2 regions of the Trinickia sp. LjRoot230 genome follow, and region 2 is predicted to be linked to the other one. Evidence: riboswitches for the same ligand, from Rfam matches in the RefSeq annotation. Region 2 holds a riboswitch; the other holds the start of a gene.
What was found. A riboswitch is a leader RNA that binds a small molecule or an ion and turns the genes downstream of it on or off. The one in region 2 is predicted to bind cobalamin.
Positions count from the first base shown of each region.

Region 1: linked by a shared signal. The riboswitch ahead of ACSQ20_RS15380 (TonB-dependent receptor plug domain-containing protein) and the one ahead of ACSQ20_RS21105 (cobalamin biosynthesis protein) in region 2 are both predicted to bind cobalamin.

Region 1 covers NZ_CAXUQX020000001.1:3,375,969-3,383,938, reverse strand. The annotation lists gene ilvD (dihydroxy-acid dehydratase) at 1-36, opposite strand, end outside; gene ACSQ20_RS15415 (LysR substrate-binding domain-containing protein) at 217-1,215, shown strand; gene lgt (prolipoprotein diacylglyceryl transferase) at 1,285-2,184, shown strand; gene ACSQ20_RS15405 (SIMPL domain-containing protein) at 2,236-2,973, opposite strand; gene ACSQ20_RS15400 (EVE domain-containing protein) at 3,059-3,523, opposite strand; RNA gene ssrS (6S RNA) at 3,593-3,774, opposite strand; gene ACSQ20_RS15390 (cell division protein ZapA) at 3,823-4,146, opposite strand; gene ACSQ20_RS15385 (ATPase) at 4,143-4,514, opposite strand; cobalamin riboswitch at 4,684-4,915, shown strand; gene ACSQ20_RS15380 (TonB-dependent receptor plug domain-containing protein) at 5,003-6,898, shown strand; gene ACSQ20_RS15375 (FecCD family ABC transporter permease) at 6,918-7,970, shown strand; gene ACSQ20_RS15370 (ABC transporter ATP-binding protein) at 7,967-7,970, shown strand, end outside.
Region 2 covers NZ_CAXUQX020000002.1:462,603-470,572, forward strand. The annotation lists gene cobN (cobaltochelatase subunit CobN) at 1-171, opposite strand, end outside; gene cobW (cobalamin biosynthesis protein CobW) at 178-1,275, opposite strand; gene ACSQ20_RS21100 (HoxN/HupN/NixA family nickel/cobalt transporter) at 1,322-2,383, opposite strand; cobalamin riboswitch at 2,538-2,820, opposite strand; cobalamin riboswitch at 2,881-3,107, shown strand; gene ACSQ20_RS21105 (cobalamin biosynthesis protein) at 3,184-3,606, shown strand; gene cobO (cob(I)yrinic acid a,c-diamide adenosyltransferase) at 3,638-4,240, shown strand; gene ACSQ20_RS21115 (cobyrinate a,c-diamide synthase) at 4,243-5,541, shown strand; gene ACSQ20_RS21120 (GlsB/YeaQ/YmgE family stress response membrane protein) at 5,583-5,837, opposite strand; gene ACSQ20_RS21125 (L-histidine N(alpha)-methyltransferase) at 5,982-6,926, opposite strand; gene ACSQ20_RS21130 (DUF3564 family protein) at 7,483-7,842, shown strand.

The DNA of each region.
Region 1 (7,970 bases), on a different contig from region 2:
CTGGGTGATGTTTTTGGAGCGGCGGTTATAAGGCATGGTGGGGACTCCGGTTCGTTCGCGGGTTATTTGGTTTGCATCTGCGAAAAAGCGGCGGATCAGCGTCTTTTCGTTGTCTCACCGGCCGCTTGAGCGCCAAGGTCGCGCCAGAATGCCCTGACTCACAACATGTGTCCAATATATTATTCAGCACTGATTAGGTCGAAAAGGATATCAACGATGCCCCCCGATTTGCGCCAGCTTCGCTATTTTGTCGCCGTCGCCGAAGAACGGCATTTCGGGCGTGCCGCGCAGCGCTTGTCGATGACGCAGCCGCCGCTCTCGCAGGCAATCCGCTCGCTCGAAGAGGCGCTTGGCGTCGAATTGTTTGCGCGCACGAAGCGTACCGTCGAATTGACGGCGGTCGGGGCCGATTTGCTGCCGGAAGTGCGCAAGCTGCTCGCCCTGGCCGACGGGCTGCGCCCGTTGGCGCAAAGTCTGGTGCGCGGGGAGGCAGGCTCGCTTGCGCTGGCATTCGTCTCGACGGCCGATTACGGTTTGCTGCCGCAGTTGTTGCGCGAATTTGCGGTGCGCTATCCGCGCGTGCGGCTGCAGCTTGCCGAGGCGACGAGCGACGTTCAGATAGAGGAACTCGTCGCGGGCCGCATTGACGCGGGGCTTATCATTCCGCCGCTGCCGCCGCGCCATGCGGCGTCGTTGAGCTATTTGCCGGTCATGCGCGAGCCGCTCGTCGCGGCATTGCCAAGCACGGCGGTGTTGGGTGCGCATCGTGCGGGCCGGGCCCGAGGCCGAGTCCAAGGCCAGCTAAGCGGCGAGCCGCCCGATTGGGACGACGCGCCTGTCACGCTTACCGAACTGGCCGAATTACCGCTCGTGATCTTCCCTCGCCGTTTGGCGCCAGGCTTTTATGACATCATTACGGGCTGCTATGGCGCGGCGGGTTTGACGCCGCGCATCGGGCAGGAGGCGATCCAAATGCAGACGATCGTCAGCCTCGTGTCTGCGGGCATGGGCGTCGCGCTCGTGCCGCAGTCGTTGCGCAACTTGCGCCGCACCGGCGTGGTCTATCGTCCGCTGGCCGAGCGCGCGCCGATCGTCGAGACAGGGCTCGTTTGGCGCACAGCCGAAGTCAGCCCGGTGCTGGCCGGGTTGCTCGATGTCGTGCGCAGCCATGTCGCGGCGGCTTCGGCGCTTACGCGTCGCGGCCGCAAAGCCTGATTCGTTCCATCGCTCCATCAACTGTTCGAACCCGTTCACATTACTGCTCAACGCCCGATACCACACACGATGCTGATCCATCCCAATTTCGATCCGATTGCCATTCATCTCGGGCCGCTCGCCGTGCGCTGGTACGGCCTCATGTACCTCGTCGCGTTCGTGATGGCGATCGTCGTCGGGCGGCTGCGGCTGCGGATGCCGCACGTCGCGGCGCAAGGCTGGAACGTGCGCGATATCGACGACATGCTGTTTTACGGCGTGCTTGGCACGATCATTGGCGGGCGCCTCGGCTATGTCTTGTTTTACAAACCGGACTATTACTTCATGCACCCGCTCGACGTGTTCAAGGTCTGGCAAGGGGGCATGTCGTTTCATGGCGGTTTTCTCGGCGTAACGTTGGCCATGGTGCTATTCGCGTTTCAGCGCAAGCGAACCTGGCTGCAGGTTACTGATTTCGTCGCGCCGATGGTGCCGGCGGGGCTCGCGGCGGGCCGGCTCGGCAACTTCATCAACGGGGAGTTGTGGGGTCGCGTGACGGACCCGTCAGCGCCCTGGGCGATGATGTTCCAAAGTGCGTCGGAAGACGATGCCCATTGGCTGATCACGCACCCGGTGCTCGCGGCCAAGTGGCATCTCGTCGAGATTTTCGCGCAATACCACATGCTGCCCCGGCATCCGTCCGAACTCTATGAAATCGCGCTCGAAGGCATCGTGCTCTTTTTCGTGCTCTGGTTCTTTGCGCGTAAGCCGCGTCCGGTCGGCGCGGCGTCGGCTGTCTTTCTGATCGGCTATGGGCTTGCCCGTTTCATCGTTGAATTTGCGCGCGAGCCCGACGATTTTCTCGGCTTGCTCGCGCTTGGATTCTCGATGGGGCAATGGCTTTCGATACCGATGATCGTCGCCGGCGTTGCGCTTTTCGCTTGGTCGTACCGGCGCGCAAGTAAGGAGCCGGCAGCGCTTGCGCGCTAAACACCGGGCGGGCCGTGACGCGAGTGCGGCGCGTGCTGCCCCGTGTCGTCGTCAGCGGCTCATTTGCACCGAGCCCGAGACATTCACTGTTACACGCGCTTTGCCGGCTTCGATGGGCAGCGGCGCCGCCTCGGGCGCCGCCATCGCGCGCATCGCGAACATCGGGCGCGGCGACGGCATTTCGCTGCCGATGTTGACCTCGCGTATCGTGTAGCCGCCATAGCCGAACGCACGCGTCGCCGATTCCGCCGCTTTACGGAACGAGGCAATGGCGTCACCCGTCAGCTTGTCGGCGGTCGCGCGTTGTGCCTCCGGCGAGAGCGAAAACGCGACATTGCCCACTTGCATCGTAGTGTTCAATTGGCCAGCAAGCTTCGAGGCGGCGGCGAAATCGCGCGACTCGAGCACGACCTCGGTGCGTCCGCGCCAGGCGGAGATATGGCCGTTACGGTCGGTCGATGGTGAAATCGAAAACGTACCGGTCCGTGCGCTCACGCCGGCCACACCTTTTGCCTGTGCAAGCGCGGCGGCCGTGCGCTTGTTGAGCGCGTCTGTCAACGAGCCCGCATCGGACGCTTCTTGCTCGTAAAAGAGCGTGATGTCGACGACGTCCTGTGCGACTTCATTGCTTGCCTGCGCCGACAGCGACAGCACGCCCGACGGCACGGCGTTCTCGGACATCGGCATCGTGGCGGCGTGGGCCGAACGGGGTGCGAGCGCGGTCAATGCGGTGATCGACATCAGCGTCGTGGCGCTCAGCAATGCGAAGGTGAAGGCGGTTTTTCTCATCTCAGGTCCTTGTTATAGAAACTATCGAAACAGCAGATTGAGAGATTAACCGAGTTCGTATGGCGCGATAGGCAGGCGGTCGTTCCTAGCCTCCGGTCAGTTGCTTGGTGATGAAGCGCCATTCGGCTTCGGTCACCGGCGTGATCGACAACCGGTTGCCCTTGGCGAGCACGCGCATGTTGGCGAGCTCCGGGTGGGCGCGCAACGCGGCGAGCGCAATCAGCGGTGTCTTTTTAACGAAGCGGACGTCGACGAGCATCCACCGCGGTGTTTCCCGCGTCGATTTCGGGTCGAAATAGGGGCTTTTCGGGTCGAATTGCGTCGGGTCCGGATAGGCGCGCGAAACCACTTCGGCCAACCCCGCGATGCCCGGCTCGGGGCAGCTCGAATGATAAAAGAGCACGCCGTCGCCAAGCTGCATCGTGTCGCGCATGAAGTTGCGCGCCTGATAATTGCGTACGCCCGTCCACGGCAATGTGCGTGACTTCGCGGCGAACAGATCGTCGATGCTTGCTTCGCTCGGTTCGGACTTCATCAGCCAATAGCGCATAGTGACTTCCCGTGACACCGCACACGCACCGCAAATGAAAACGGCATCGGAATAACCGATGCCGTTGAATAAATCCCCACCTTGGCCGCTAGGCCGGCATCCTGAACCGAGGATTCAGAATTGGTCGCAGTTAGCCGCACTTCGGGTACATCAGACAGAGTGACGCGCACACCCGTGCTGCAAATTTCCGCAACCGTGCACATGGCATTGGTTCAAGGAATTTATGACCTTGGCGAACCAGGCAGGGAAGCCGTAAAACTTGTGTAAACCTAAACTTTGCGAACGATTACCGCTCGTGCTTACCTAGCTTCAAGGGCTTCGTTTTGCCCCAGTACCGCACCGAGTTGCTCATTCATTTGGCGCATTGTACGCCGGATTTCCTCGGCCGGGAATGCTTCGCCATGACGAATACTTTCCTGCAGCCGCACGAGCTCGGAAGCCAGCGACAGCGCGGCCATCACCGCAATGCGATCGGTACCGCGCACGTTGCTGTGGCTACGCACCTTCGTCATTTCGGTATCGACGCGTGCGACAGCCTCGAGCAGTGCCGCCTCGGTTTCCGGTGAGCAGGCGAGACGATACGTCTGGCCGAGAATCGAGGCTTCGATCTGTTTCGTCGTCATGCGGTGTCTCCGTGCTGGGCAGCGCCGTTGCGTGCCGCTTCGCGTGTTGCCTCAGTTTCGCCCGTGCCGCCCGACAGCAAATCGAGCTGGGAGTCGGCGTCATAGGGGCTCTTGCCGCGCGGCAATTTTTCGAGAATCACGTTCAGGCGGACTTGCGCATCGTCGATCTTCGCAAGCAGCGTGTCGCGCTCGACTTGCAGCGCGTTGCGTTCGTCGCGCAAAAGGGCCAACTCGGCGCGTGCGGCGTCGTTTTCCGCGCGCAATTGCGTGAGTTGCTCTTCGAGCGCGTGACGGGCTTGCTGATGGCGTTCGTTGATCGCAATCAGCAAGCCGATGTTTTGTGACAGGGTTTCGAGTTCGTTAAGCATCTGCGGCGTCCTCTAAAGACTTGTGCATTTTAGCGCGGAATACGGAGCCGTCCGACCTCTGTCTCGTTTCCAGACGTAACAACCCCCCGCATTTTTGTGCCTACGGAGCGTCACGAGACGCCAACCCGGTGCGAATGCGGCGATTCTTGACGGTGTCCATGCGCCGCTCCTACACTTGCGGCACTTTGGTGCCCGCGTGCGGTCCGATGCGCGCGGTTAAACGGGAAACAGGGAGCGAAGTCCGCCCGGACGAGCCAACCTGTGCTGCCCCCGCAACGGTAAGCGATACGCCGCGCGTGACGCGCGCGAGAGAGGTCCGATGCCACTGCGCACTGCGCTGCGTGGGAAGGCGGACCCGATAGGTCGCCAGCCCGGATACCGGCCAAAGGGGGGAGTGCGGCGCATCGTACCAGCGCGTCGCACTTATGACACGGTGGCCTGCGGGTGGCGGGCTGACTGTCTCGTCCGACAGGAAAGACCACACAATAATGTTCTCGACCTTGCTTCACAAGGCGTTGTTCGTTGCGTTCGCTGGCTTGCCGCTGGCCGCGTTCGCTCAAGCTTCGAACGATGTATCGTCACCTTCTGCTGCTTCTGCTGCTTCCGCCGAGGAAAGCGAACAGACGCTCGCACCAGTTGTCGTGACGGCCCAGCGCGCCCCGCAGCCGATCGCCGACGCTATCGCGCAAACGACGCGCTTTACGCGTCGCGACATCGACGACGCGACAGCCACGGACCTGCCCGAGTTGCTCGCGCTTGCACCGGGCGCGCAAATCGCGCGCTCGGGCGGGCCCGGCGCCAATTCGACGCTGATGTTGCGCGGCGGCTCGGCCACGCAGTCACTGGTGCTGATCGACGGCGTGCGCGTCGATTCGGTGAGCCTCGGACAAGCGCAGATCGCGCAAATTCCGCTCGCGCAGATCGATCATGTCGAAGTGGTCAATGGCGACGTCTCCGCGCTTTATGGGTCCGGCGCGATGGGGGGCGTCGTGCAGGTCTTCACGAAGGACGGCGGGGCACACCCGCCGCGCTTTCACTTCTCGCTCGGCTACGGCAGCTATCACACGCAAAAGCAGGAGGCGGGAGTCGAAGGTGCGTTCGACAAAGAGGGCAAGACGACGTTCAGTTTCAATGTGGCGCGCTTCAAGAACGATGGATTCTCATCGATCGACCCCGCTTTGGCGCCGAATGCCAATCCGAATGCAAACGGTTATTTGAACGAGAGCGTGTCGGCGATGGTGCGCCACAAATTCAGCGATAAATGGGACGCCGGCGTGCGCGCGTTCCAGTCCAACGGCAATGCCAGTTTCGATAACGCCTATGGCTCGCCTACCGACATCAACAATCTCTATAGCAAGGTGCGTCAAGCGTCGGTGTTCGCCAACGGCAAGCTGACCGACTGGTGGACCGCGCATTTCACGGCGGCCGAGGGCGACGATCGGAGCGTCGAGAAGGTCAATGGCGTCTACGACAACCGTTTCGATACCGAGAACCGGCAATACACCTGGCAAAACGATTTCAAGCTGACGCCGGAACACAAACTGCAATTGGGCTACGAACATCTCGATCAGCAGCTCGATTCCGATACAGTCAGCGCGCCGCAGCGCCATGTCGATTCGGTATTCGTCGGCTATGCGGGGCGCTTCGGCGCTAACCGGATACAGGCCAATGTGCGGCGCGACCAATATTCGGATTTCGGCGGCGCCAATACCTATTACCTCGGCTATGGCTACGATTTCACCGAGCATTGGTCCGCGACGGGCAGCTATTCCAGCGCATTTCGCGCGCCAAGCTTCGATGACCTCTATTATCCCGGCAGCGGCAATCGATCCATTCGGCCCGAGCGCAGTCATTCGATCGAAGCGGCGCTGCAGTACGCGTCGGATTCGCTCGGGGTGATGCGCTTGACGGCGTTCCAGACCACCTATACCGATCTGATCAACTACGTGGCGACGCAAGGCGGACTCTATTATCTGGCCGAGAACGTCGGCCGTGCGAAAGTGCAGGGCATCGAAGGGTCGTGGCGTGGGCGGATCGGCAAAACGGACGTCCGTGCGGCGCTGACGGTGCAAAATCCTGTCGATGAAGACAACCGGACCGATCTCAATCGGCGTGCAAGGCACTTTGCGTCGTTCTCGGCGAATCGTGGGGTCGGGCCGTGGCGGTTCGGCGGCGAATGGATCGTCAGCGGCGCGCGCAACGATAGCGGCAACACGCTCGGCGGCTACGGCATCGTGAACCTCTCGGCGCGCTATCACGTGACGAAGGCTTGGTACGTCGCAGCGCAAATCCAGAACCTGTTCGACAAGCACTATGAGCTCGCCTATCCCTATAACACCCCGCGGCGCAGTGCGTTCATCACGCTCGGCTGGCAGCAGCAATGATGCCGCTTAACGCCGTCGTATGGCTGGGCAAGCCGCTATGAACCGGCTCGCGTCTGTCGCGCGTGCCCCGATGAACGGCAAGCGTGCCGCGCTGATCTGGCTCGTGCTCGGTAGCTGCGCATTCGCAGTCTTCGTTGCGGCGCTCACGCTAGGGAGTGTCGAGATTTCGCCGACGCGCGCGCTGTTGGCGCTCGTGCATGCGCGTGCGGGCAGCACCGACCCGCTCGACGAAATCGTGCGGACGCTGCGCTTGCCGCGCGCGCTTGCAGGCTTCGCGTGCGGTGGGTTGCTCGCGTTGGCTGGCGCGCTGTTGCAGGTTCTGCTGCGCAATCCGCTGGCCGAACCGTATGTGCTCGGTGTGTCCGGCGGCGCGGCCGTCTTTGCCGTGCTCGCTATGCTCGGAGGGGCGGCATGGTGGCTCGTCGACGCCGCCTCGTTCGCCGGCGCGCTGATCTCCATCGCCCTCGTGCTCGGTTTTGCGCGCCGCGCGTTGAGCGCGGGCGAGCCGCAGGAGGCGTCGCCGCGGCTCTTGCTGACGGGCGTCGTGCTGGCAACGGGATGGGGGGCGTGCATCACGCTGCTGCTGACGGTCGCGCCCGACGAACGGCTGCGCAGCATTCTCTTTTGGCTGACAGGCGATCTGAACGGCGCGGCGAGCCCGTGGCCCGCGCTCGTTGCACTCGCGCTCGCGCTCGCCGTCGCTACGCCTGTTGCGCCTCAACTGAACGTCCTGCTGCGCGGTGAAGCGCTGGCGCTCGCGCTCGGTGTGCCTGCGGGCCGCCTGCGTTTGCGCATCTACCTCGTCGCGTCGCTCGCGGCCGCTGCGGCCGTTACGACGGCTGGCACGATCGGCTTCGTCGGGCTCGTCGTGCCGCACGCGTTGAGGCTCGTCTGCGGCAACGATCAACGCATGCTCGTGCCGGCGTCGGTGCTGGCGGGCGGTGTGGCCGTGATGGGGGCCGATCTTGTCGCGCGCACGATCGTCGCGCCCGCGCAGTTGCCGGTCGGTGTCGTGACGGCCTTGATCGGTGTGCCCGCGTTCTTGTGGATGCTTGCCAGGAGGCGGCGATGA
Region 2 (7,970 bases):
CAGACGCAGGCTCGGAAAGCCTGCGCCGAGCCGTTCGACGACGCTCGCCAGCAACGACAGCGTCGTATCGGCCGAGCTCATCACGACGATGTCAGCGGGCTGTTGATCGATCCGCACGACACCGGCCGCATCGTCGACGAAGCCGCCAGGCACGGTACGCAATAAGTGCATGATGTATCAGACCGGTTGCACTTCGGCCGCAAGCGCCGCATCGAATGCACGCTGCAGCAGCGCTTGATCGAGGCCCTGCCCGATCAGCACGAAACGGCTGGTGAGCGATTCGTGCGGTTGCCAGCGCCGGTCGAAATAACTGTCGAATCGTCGACCGACGCCTTGAATCACAAGACGCATCGGTGCACCCGGCAGCGCGGCAAAACCTTTGGCGCGATAAATCGCATGCGCCTCGACAAGCCGCCGCAGCGCGGCGACGGCCGCCTCACGCGTGGCAGGATGACCGCTGACAACAACTGAATCGAATTCATCGTGATGATGATCGTGATGATCTCCATCGGCCGAGCCGTGATGATCTTCGCGCAGATGAATGGCTGCTTCGGATGCGGATTCGAGGCCTAGCAGCGCATGCAAATCGAGCGCGCCCATTTGCGCGCGCACGATCTTGACCTGCGCGGGAATTTCTTCGCGAACGAGTGCCTCGACTGCAGCGCTTTGCATGTCGTCGAGCAAGTCAACTTTATTGAGCACCACGAGATCGGCCGCGCACAACTGATCTTCGAACAGCTCGTGCAACGGCGATTCATGGTCAAGATTGGGATCGGCTTTGCGCTGCGCATCGACGGCATCGGGATCGGCCGCGAATTGCCCGCTGGCGACAGCCGCGCCATCAACGACGGTCACCACAGCATCGACAGTAAATCCCGTCTTGATGGACGGCCAGTTGAAAGCCTGCACGAGCGGCTTTGGTAATGCGAGACCCGACGTCTCGATCAGCACATGATCGAGACCATCGCGACGTTCGATCAACTGCTCCATCACGGGCAAGAATTCCTCTTGCACGGTGCAGCACAGGCAACCGTTGGCTAGCTCATAAAGCGAGCCGGCCTCTTCGTTCTCACCGCCGCTGCCATCGTCGGTGCATCCGATGCCGCATCCTTTGAGGATTTCGCCGTCGATGCCGAGCTCGCCGAACTCATTGACGATGACGGCAATACGCAAGCCGCGCGCGTTGCCGAGAATATGGCGCAGCAAGGTGGTTTTGCCGCTGCCGAGAAAGCCGGTGACGATCGTCACCGGAATTTTGCGCATGGAAGTCTGCATCTGATGCCTCAATCTTTATCGAAAAAACAATCAAATCGACGTTCATTCAAGTCGACACAGTCACATCGATTTTGTCGTAGCGCTTCACGCGGTAAATCAACGCCGAAGCAGCCCAACTCAATACGAAGATGCCGATAACGAAATAGCCAAGCAATCCGAAGTGCGCGGCGATATTGCCGATGAAATCCCAAAATCCGCCTTTAAGCTGCAGCTTGTCGGCCGCCAGCGCGAGCGCTTCGACGCTGCCGATCACGAGCGCCACGACGACCGAGACGAATGTGATCGTCATGTTGTAGTAGATCTTGCGGATGGGCCGCACGAACGCCCATTGATATGCACCGGTCATCAGAATGCCATCGGTCGTATCGACGAGCGACATGCCGGCCGTAAAAAGCAGCGGTAATGCGGCGACGGACCAGACCGACATCCCGCCCGAGGCTTGCGTCGCCGAGATGCCGAAAAGCGCGACCTCGGTGGCGGTATCGAAACTGAGGCCAAACAGCAGCCCGATCGGATAAAGATGCCAACTACGCGAGGCAAGTGCAAAAAGCGGGCGAAACACGCGGGCGAGGAACCCGCGCGAACCGAGCAGCAAATCGAGGTCTTCTTCGACCAGCGGTTCACCGCGGCGCGCAGCGCGAAACGTGCGCCAAAGCGATAGCAGGATAGTCATATTGGCAAGCGCGAGCACCAACAGAAAAAAGGCCGATATGCTCGTGCTGATCAAACCGCCCACCGCTTTCAATTGCGAAAAATGTGTCGTCAGCGTCGCAGCCGTCAGCGCAACGGCAATCGACATCACGATGATCACCGTCGAATGTCCGAGCGAAAAGAAAAAGCCGGTACCGAGCGGGTTGCGACGTTCCTGCAGCAGCTTGCGCGTCACGTTGTCGATCGCGGCGATATGATCCGCGTCGACGGCATGTCGCAGCCCGAACGTATAAGCGAGCAAAGCGGTACCGAGTAGTACCGGCTGACCGCGAAACGCCACGAACGCCCATACCCATGCGCCCACATTGAATGCCAGTAGCACGGCATAGATACCGGCCACTTTCCTGCGCAACGCAGTTGAACTGTCGTTGAAGAGCCCACAGACGGACTTGAGCACGGTTGACCTCTGGCTTAAGCGAAACCCGAATTGACGTGGACGCAGCACATCGTGCAAAGCAATGCGATGTTGTGTGCAAATTGCGAATTGCCAACTGCGAAGCGCAAAGCGCGAAGTGCGAAGACGTCCTGGCCGGCATGCCACCTACCCGCGGCATCCGTCCTCCCCTCTGGCCGGTATCCGGGCTTGCGAAAGCGCCGCTTCACCTTCCCACGCGAGTAGTGATATTTCTTGCGCAGTGGTTACCATACACGCGCGACCTTGCGCGCATGCATCGAAGCCGGCGTTGCATCGCTTGCGCGATGCGTTCGCTTAACCGTTGCGGGGGCAGCACAGGCTGGCGATATCGAACAGCGACTGTCGCGACACGCTCCTGTTTCCCGTTTAACTGCGCGCGCAGGAATGCGCACGCGAGCACCAGATTGGGAGCGAGTGTAGGTCGCTCAGCACCGACCGTCAAGGAACGGTACAGAAACGGTATAGCTAATTTGCTGTGATATCGTATGCCTCGCGTCTGGTGCTCGCATGCGCGTTCGCGCCTGCAGTTAAACGGGAAACAGGAGGGCGAACGTGCCTTTGCCTGTGCTGTCCCCGCAACGGTCAACCGCCAGCGGATCAATCGATCCTGCACGCTCTTCAAAGCCACTGTCCGCGTGTGCCGGGTACGGGAAGGCGAAGATGCGAGGCGGCCAGCCCGGATACCGGCCGGCGCAAGGGGCGGCCATGAGTCCGCCGAACGCCATGGCCGCGGGGGACGGTCCACGGCGCATCGCGCTGCCGCGCGCCACGTCCAGCATCACATGAGCCTTGTGTCACCCCTACTACCGCCACCGCTGCGCGCCGCGCTTACTGTTGGCATCGGCTGCCGGCGCGGTGTTTCAATCGACGAAATCGAAGCCGCGGTGCACGCGGCGCTTGGCGAGCGCGCGCTCGATCATGTTGATCGGGTGGCCACGATTGCGTCGAAAGCGGACGAGCCTGCGCTCATTGCGTTTTGCACGCATTACCGGTTGCCGCTCACCACGTTTTCCTCAGACGTCATCAATGCCTGTCTCGAGGCCAATCCAACGCTTGCGGCTTCGCCTGCGGCACGTCGACACCAGGGCGTGCGCGGCGTGTGCGAACCATGTGCGCTGCTTGCGACACCGGGCGGCCAGCTCGTGGTGGGCAAGCAGACGCTCGGCCGTGTCGCCGTCGCTATTGCGGCCGTACCCGAACCTTGAACAGACTCCATGGAGCAACGAGGACCAACCGATGAAAACCGATCCCGAATCGCATCAACGCATGACGCAACGGCGCCGCGACGGTCATGAAAAAAAACAAGCGGCCGCGACCGTCGAAAAAGGGCTTTTGATCGTCCATACCGGCAACGGCAAAGGCAAGAGCACGGCCGCGTTCGGCATGGCCGTACGGATGCTCGGGCATAACGAGCGCATTGGTGTCGTGCAGTTCATCAAGGGCGCGCTGCATACGTCGGAGCGCGATTTCCTGGGCGGCCATCCGCAATGCGATTTCGTCACGATGGGCGACGGCTATACATGGAACACACAAAATCGCGAAGCCGATATGGCCACCGCGCGCAAAGGCTGGAATGAAGCGGTCCGAATGATCGAAAGCGGGGAATATCGAATGGTGATCCTCGACGAGCTCAATACGGTGCTCAAGTATGAATATCTGCTGGAGGACGAAGTGCTCGCCGTCTTGCAGGCGCGCAAACCGATGCAACATGTCGTCGTCACGGGCCGGCATGCCTCCGACGCGTTGATCGACGCCGCCGATCTCGTTACCGAAATGCGGCTCGTGAAGCATCCGTATCGCGAACAAGGCGTAAAGGCGCAGCGCGGCGTGGAGTTCTGACGGTGCCCGCATGCTCCGCTCTTTTTATCAGCGCACCGGCGTCAGGCCAGGGCAAGACCACGATTACCGCAGGTCTCGCACGGCTGCATCGAAGGCATGGGCGGCGCGTACGCGTCTTCAAGGCAGGCCCTGACTTTCTCGATCCGATGATTCTCTCGCGCGCGAGTGCAGCGCCGGTCCTTTCGCTGGATCTGTGGATGGTCGGCGAGCCGGCGTGCCGCCAATTGCTTGCGGATGCGGCAGCCGATGCCGATCTGATCCTCGTCGAAGGCGTGATGGGGCTTTTCGACGGCACGCCCTGCAGCGCCGACCTCGCCGCGACATTCAACCTACCCGTCGCCGCGGTGATTTCCGCGAAGGCCATGGCGCAGACGTTCGGGGCCGTCGCGCTCGGGCTCGCGCGTTATCGACAAGACGTTCGGCTCCATGGTGTATTCGCGAACCACGTTGCCTCGCCCGGTCACGCGCAGATGCTCGAACGTGCGCTGCCAGGTGATATTCGCTGGCTCGGCCATGTCGCTCCTTCGGAGGAAATCGGCCTGCCTTCGCGGCACCTCGGTTTGCATCAGGCTGATGAGATCGCTGGACTCGAAGCTCGCATCGATAAAGCAGCCGATGCACTCATCGGCACGGCGCTGGCCGAACTGCCGCCGGCCGTCGAGTTCGGGCCCGCGTCGCAAGCCGCCGTACCCAGACTGCTCGCTGACCGACACATCGCGATTGCCTGCGACGCAGCGTTTTCATTTATCTATCCCGCGAACACACGCCTTCTCGAAGCGCTTGGCGCGCGAGTCAGCTACTTTTCGCCGCTGGCAGACGAACCGTTACCCGACCTGGCCGATGCGCTCTATTTGCCGGGCGGCTATCCGGAACTGCACGTCGACGCGCTCGCAATGGGTCTACGCACTGCCACGTCGATTCGCGACCATGTCGCGGCGGGCAAGCCAGTCGTCGCGGAATGTGGTGGCATGCTCTATCTGGTCGAAACATTGACCGATCGTGCCGGCACGGTCGCGCCGATGCTGGGCGTGCTGCCGGGGCGTGCGGTCATGCAAGCTCGACTCGCTGCGTTGGGCATGCAGCAGATGATGACGGCACACGGCGCGATGACGGGCCACACGTTTCACTACTCGCACCTGACGACGCCGCTCAAGCCGATAGGTCATGCGACGCGGCCATCGAGCGACCAGCCGGGCGAGCCGATATTCCGGCATGGCTCGATCGTCGCCAGCTACATGCATGGTTATTGGCCTTCGAACCCGGGCCTGACGGCGGCACTTTTTTGCGGCGAGGCGTTTTGAACCCGTTCCAAACCCGACCTGCCGCAATTTAGAACTACTAACTAACCGCGCTTGATCAATCTCACAATCAAAATGAGAATGATCGCTCCCGCCGTGGCGGTAATAATGGAAGAAATCCATCCTCCACCAAGGTTGATATGGAGCAACCCCGCCAACCACCCGCCGACGAGAGCGCCAACGAGGCCAACGACGATATCGCCCAATAGCCCGAATCCGCCGCGGCCGAGGATGACGCCGGCAAGCCAGCCCGCAATGATGCCGATGATGAGCCAAGCAATGATTCCGTGAGATGCCATCATGAGGTGATGCTCCTTTTTTGTGATTTCGACTCGGTGCGATTTGCACTGAAGCGTCCGTCGATCGGACAACACCTGTCACCCCGGCAGCTGCCCGGTCGAAGACGCTAGTGTGCCATGCGCCGCGGGAATGTCAGATGAAACTTACGGAGCCTCCGCGCTTCGTTCAGCAACAACTGCCGTCACGACCGAATAGGTACCGGAATCGGCGTCCTCGAATGCCACTTCCGCGAAACCGGCTGCCTCTAACGCCGCTTTGAGACCCTCATGCGTAAAGCGTAATGAGGTGAACGCAACGATCTGTTCACCTTGCGCAAGCGAAATGTCGGTGCCATCGATCACGACATCCTTGTTCAGCGTGAAAATCCCCTCAATGCCGGGAGCCTCGTCGTTCCAGATGATTTCGAGCTTGCCGGCATCCGCAATACCAAGCCGCCGAAGCGGTGCGGTAATCAGCTTCGTGTAGGCGTCACTCCGATATCCCTTCAGTGTGTTGTCTATTGCCGCGCGATCAGGCGGTGCCATCGCGACGCCCATCATTAAACGCGCGCCATAAGGCGCGCATGCATGAATGTTATCGAGCATGTTCTTTCTGCCTTGCGGAGTGGGATTGCCGAAGGTTTGTCCGAGCATCGCGATGAGCGTCTTTTCGCCCGCAATATCGGAAGGCCGTGTGGCTCGCGAAATGGCCCCTCGATCTTCGAAATCGACCTTTTTGAACTGCCGCGAAACTTCGCGTTCAGGATGATCGTTCGCGTACGTCGTTATCGTCTGTTGCGCTAACTCCATCATTTTGTCGTTGATGTCAAAGGCTACATATCGAACCTGGCGCGAGGTCAATTCGTCGATACATGCCGCTGCCTTGGCACCGCTTCCCGGTCCGACTTCCATAAAAAGCGTGTAGTCGCGGCCGTATTTTTCAAACAGGCGGACGATCAACCCCCACTCCGTTCTTGCGATGCCGTAATCCGGGTTGCCGGACGCCTCGACCCACATATCGGGGGACAACTCGTATTGGAGGTTAACGGGGATTTTCCATCGGCCATCGTCGGTATCGCGGATCAAAGACTGCCTAAGGCGCCTAGTCAATTCCGCTTCTCGTAAGAAAGACACGACGGTGCGCGGAGATTGCATCAACGAGAACCTCGTTTGGCGAGGCGGCAATGCCTGGTCCGTCACTCCCCGCGGCGCCCTGGAAGTAGGAAACCGCGGGTCGGTTGATCGCAACGTTGGCTTACCGGGCTCGCGGTTTCCGGCTTCCACGTCGTCACCGCCTCGATGAATCGGGTAGCTCTCGCTCGCATCCCATCCCTCGTGGCCTACAGCATTGGGCCTCATTTTGTGGTTCCTTATTTAATTAATGCTCTTATAAATAACGTTCAACAAATTGTTCTGCCCGCCAATAGCGAAGCCTTATAACCGCGAACGAACCTTTATGTGACAGGGGCGGGCGTGCCGCGCGGGAGATGGAACAGTCCCTATTTGCTTGCCCTCCGATAAGTAAATGAGTTGGCTTCGTGCCGCAAAGCGCCTACATTGATAGTCTGCCGTTTCGCCAAGGGGCATGTCCGAGATCGGAAACCGAGGAGAAAACGCAGGAGAATTAGGGGACTGATTGATACAACCCCATTTAGAGAGGCTTTCGATGAGGCTTACGATTTTGATAAACGGGCCCGATCCCACCGTGAATCATGATTACGCCGTGCTCTGGCTAGACACTAAAGAGCGCGTTTGGTCAAGAGAGTCGCACGAGGGCATCGAACTCCCGCCGTGGGGCGAGGTGCGCGACGAAGGTGGTGTAACAAAGCTCTGTGGACATCAGACCGAAACACCGGTGTGCACATTGAGTGGGTTACACGTGGACCGCTATGAGCGCGTCGCGGCTGCACAAGGCGCCGCCGAATGGGCGTGCGCGTCCCAGCATTCCCCGGTGGGAGGCGTTTGGCGGCTGCAGGCTGTCGAAAAGAAATCGATCGAGCCAGAAAACAGCGTTTTCCCGCATTAATGTGGGACAACGAGTCGCGGCCCTGCCGCAGCCAAGCGGCCATTAGACAGCACGTGCACGCCGGTCGCCGTGCACCGGCACGCACGTGTTATGCGCATAAACTTTTATAAGTTTTTTAAGATAACTGC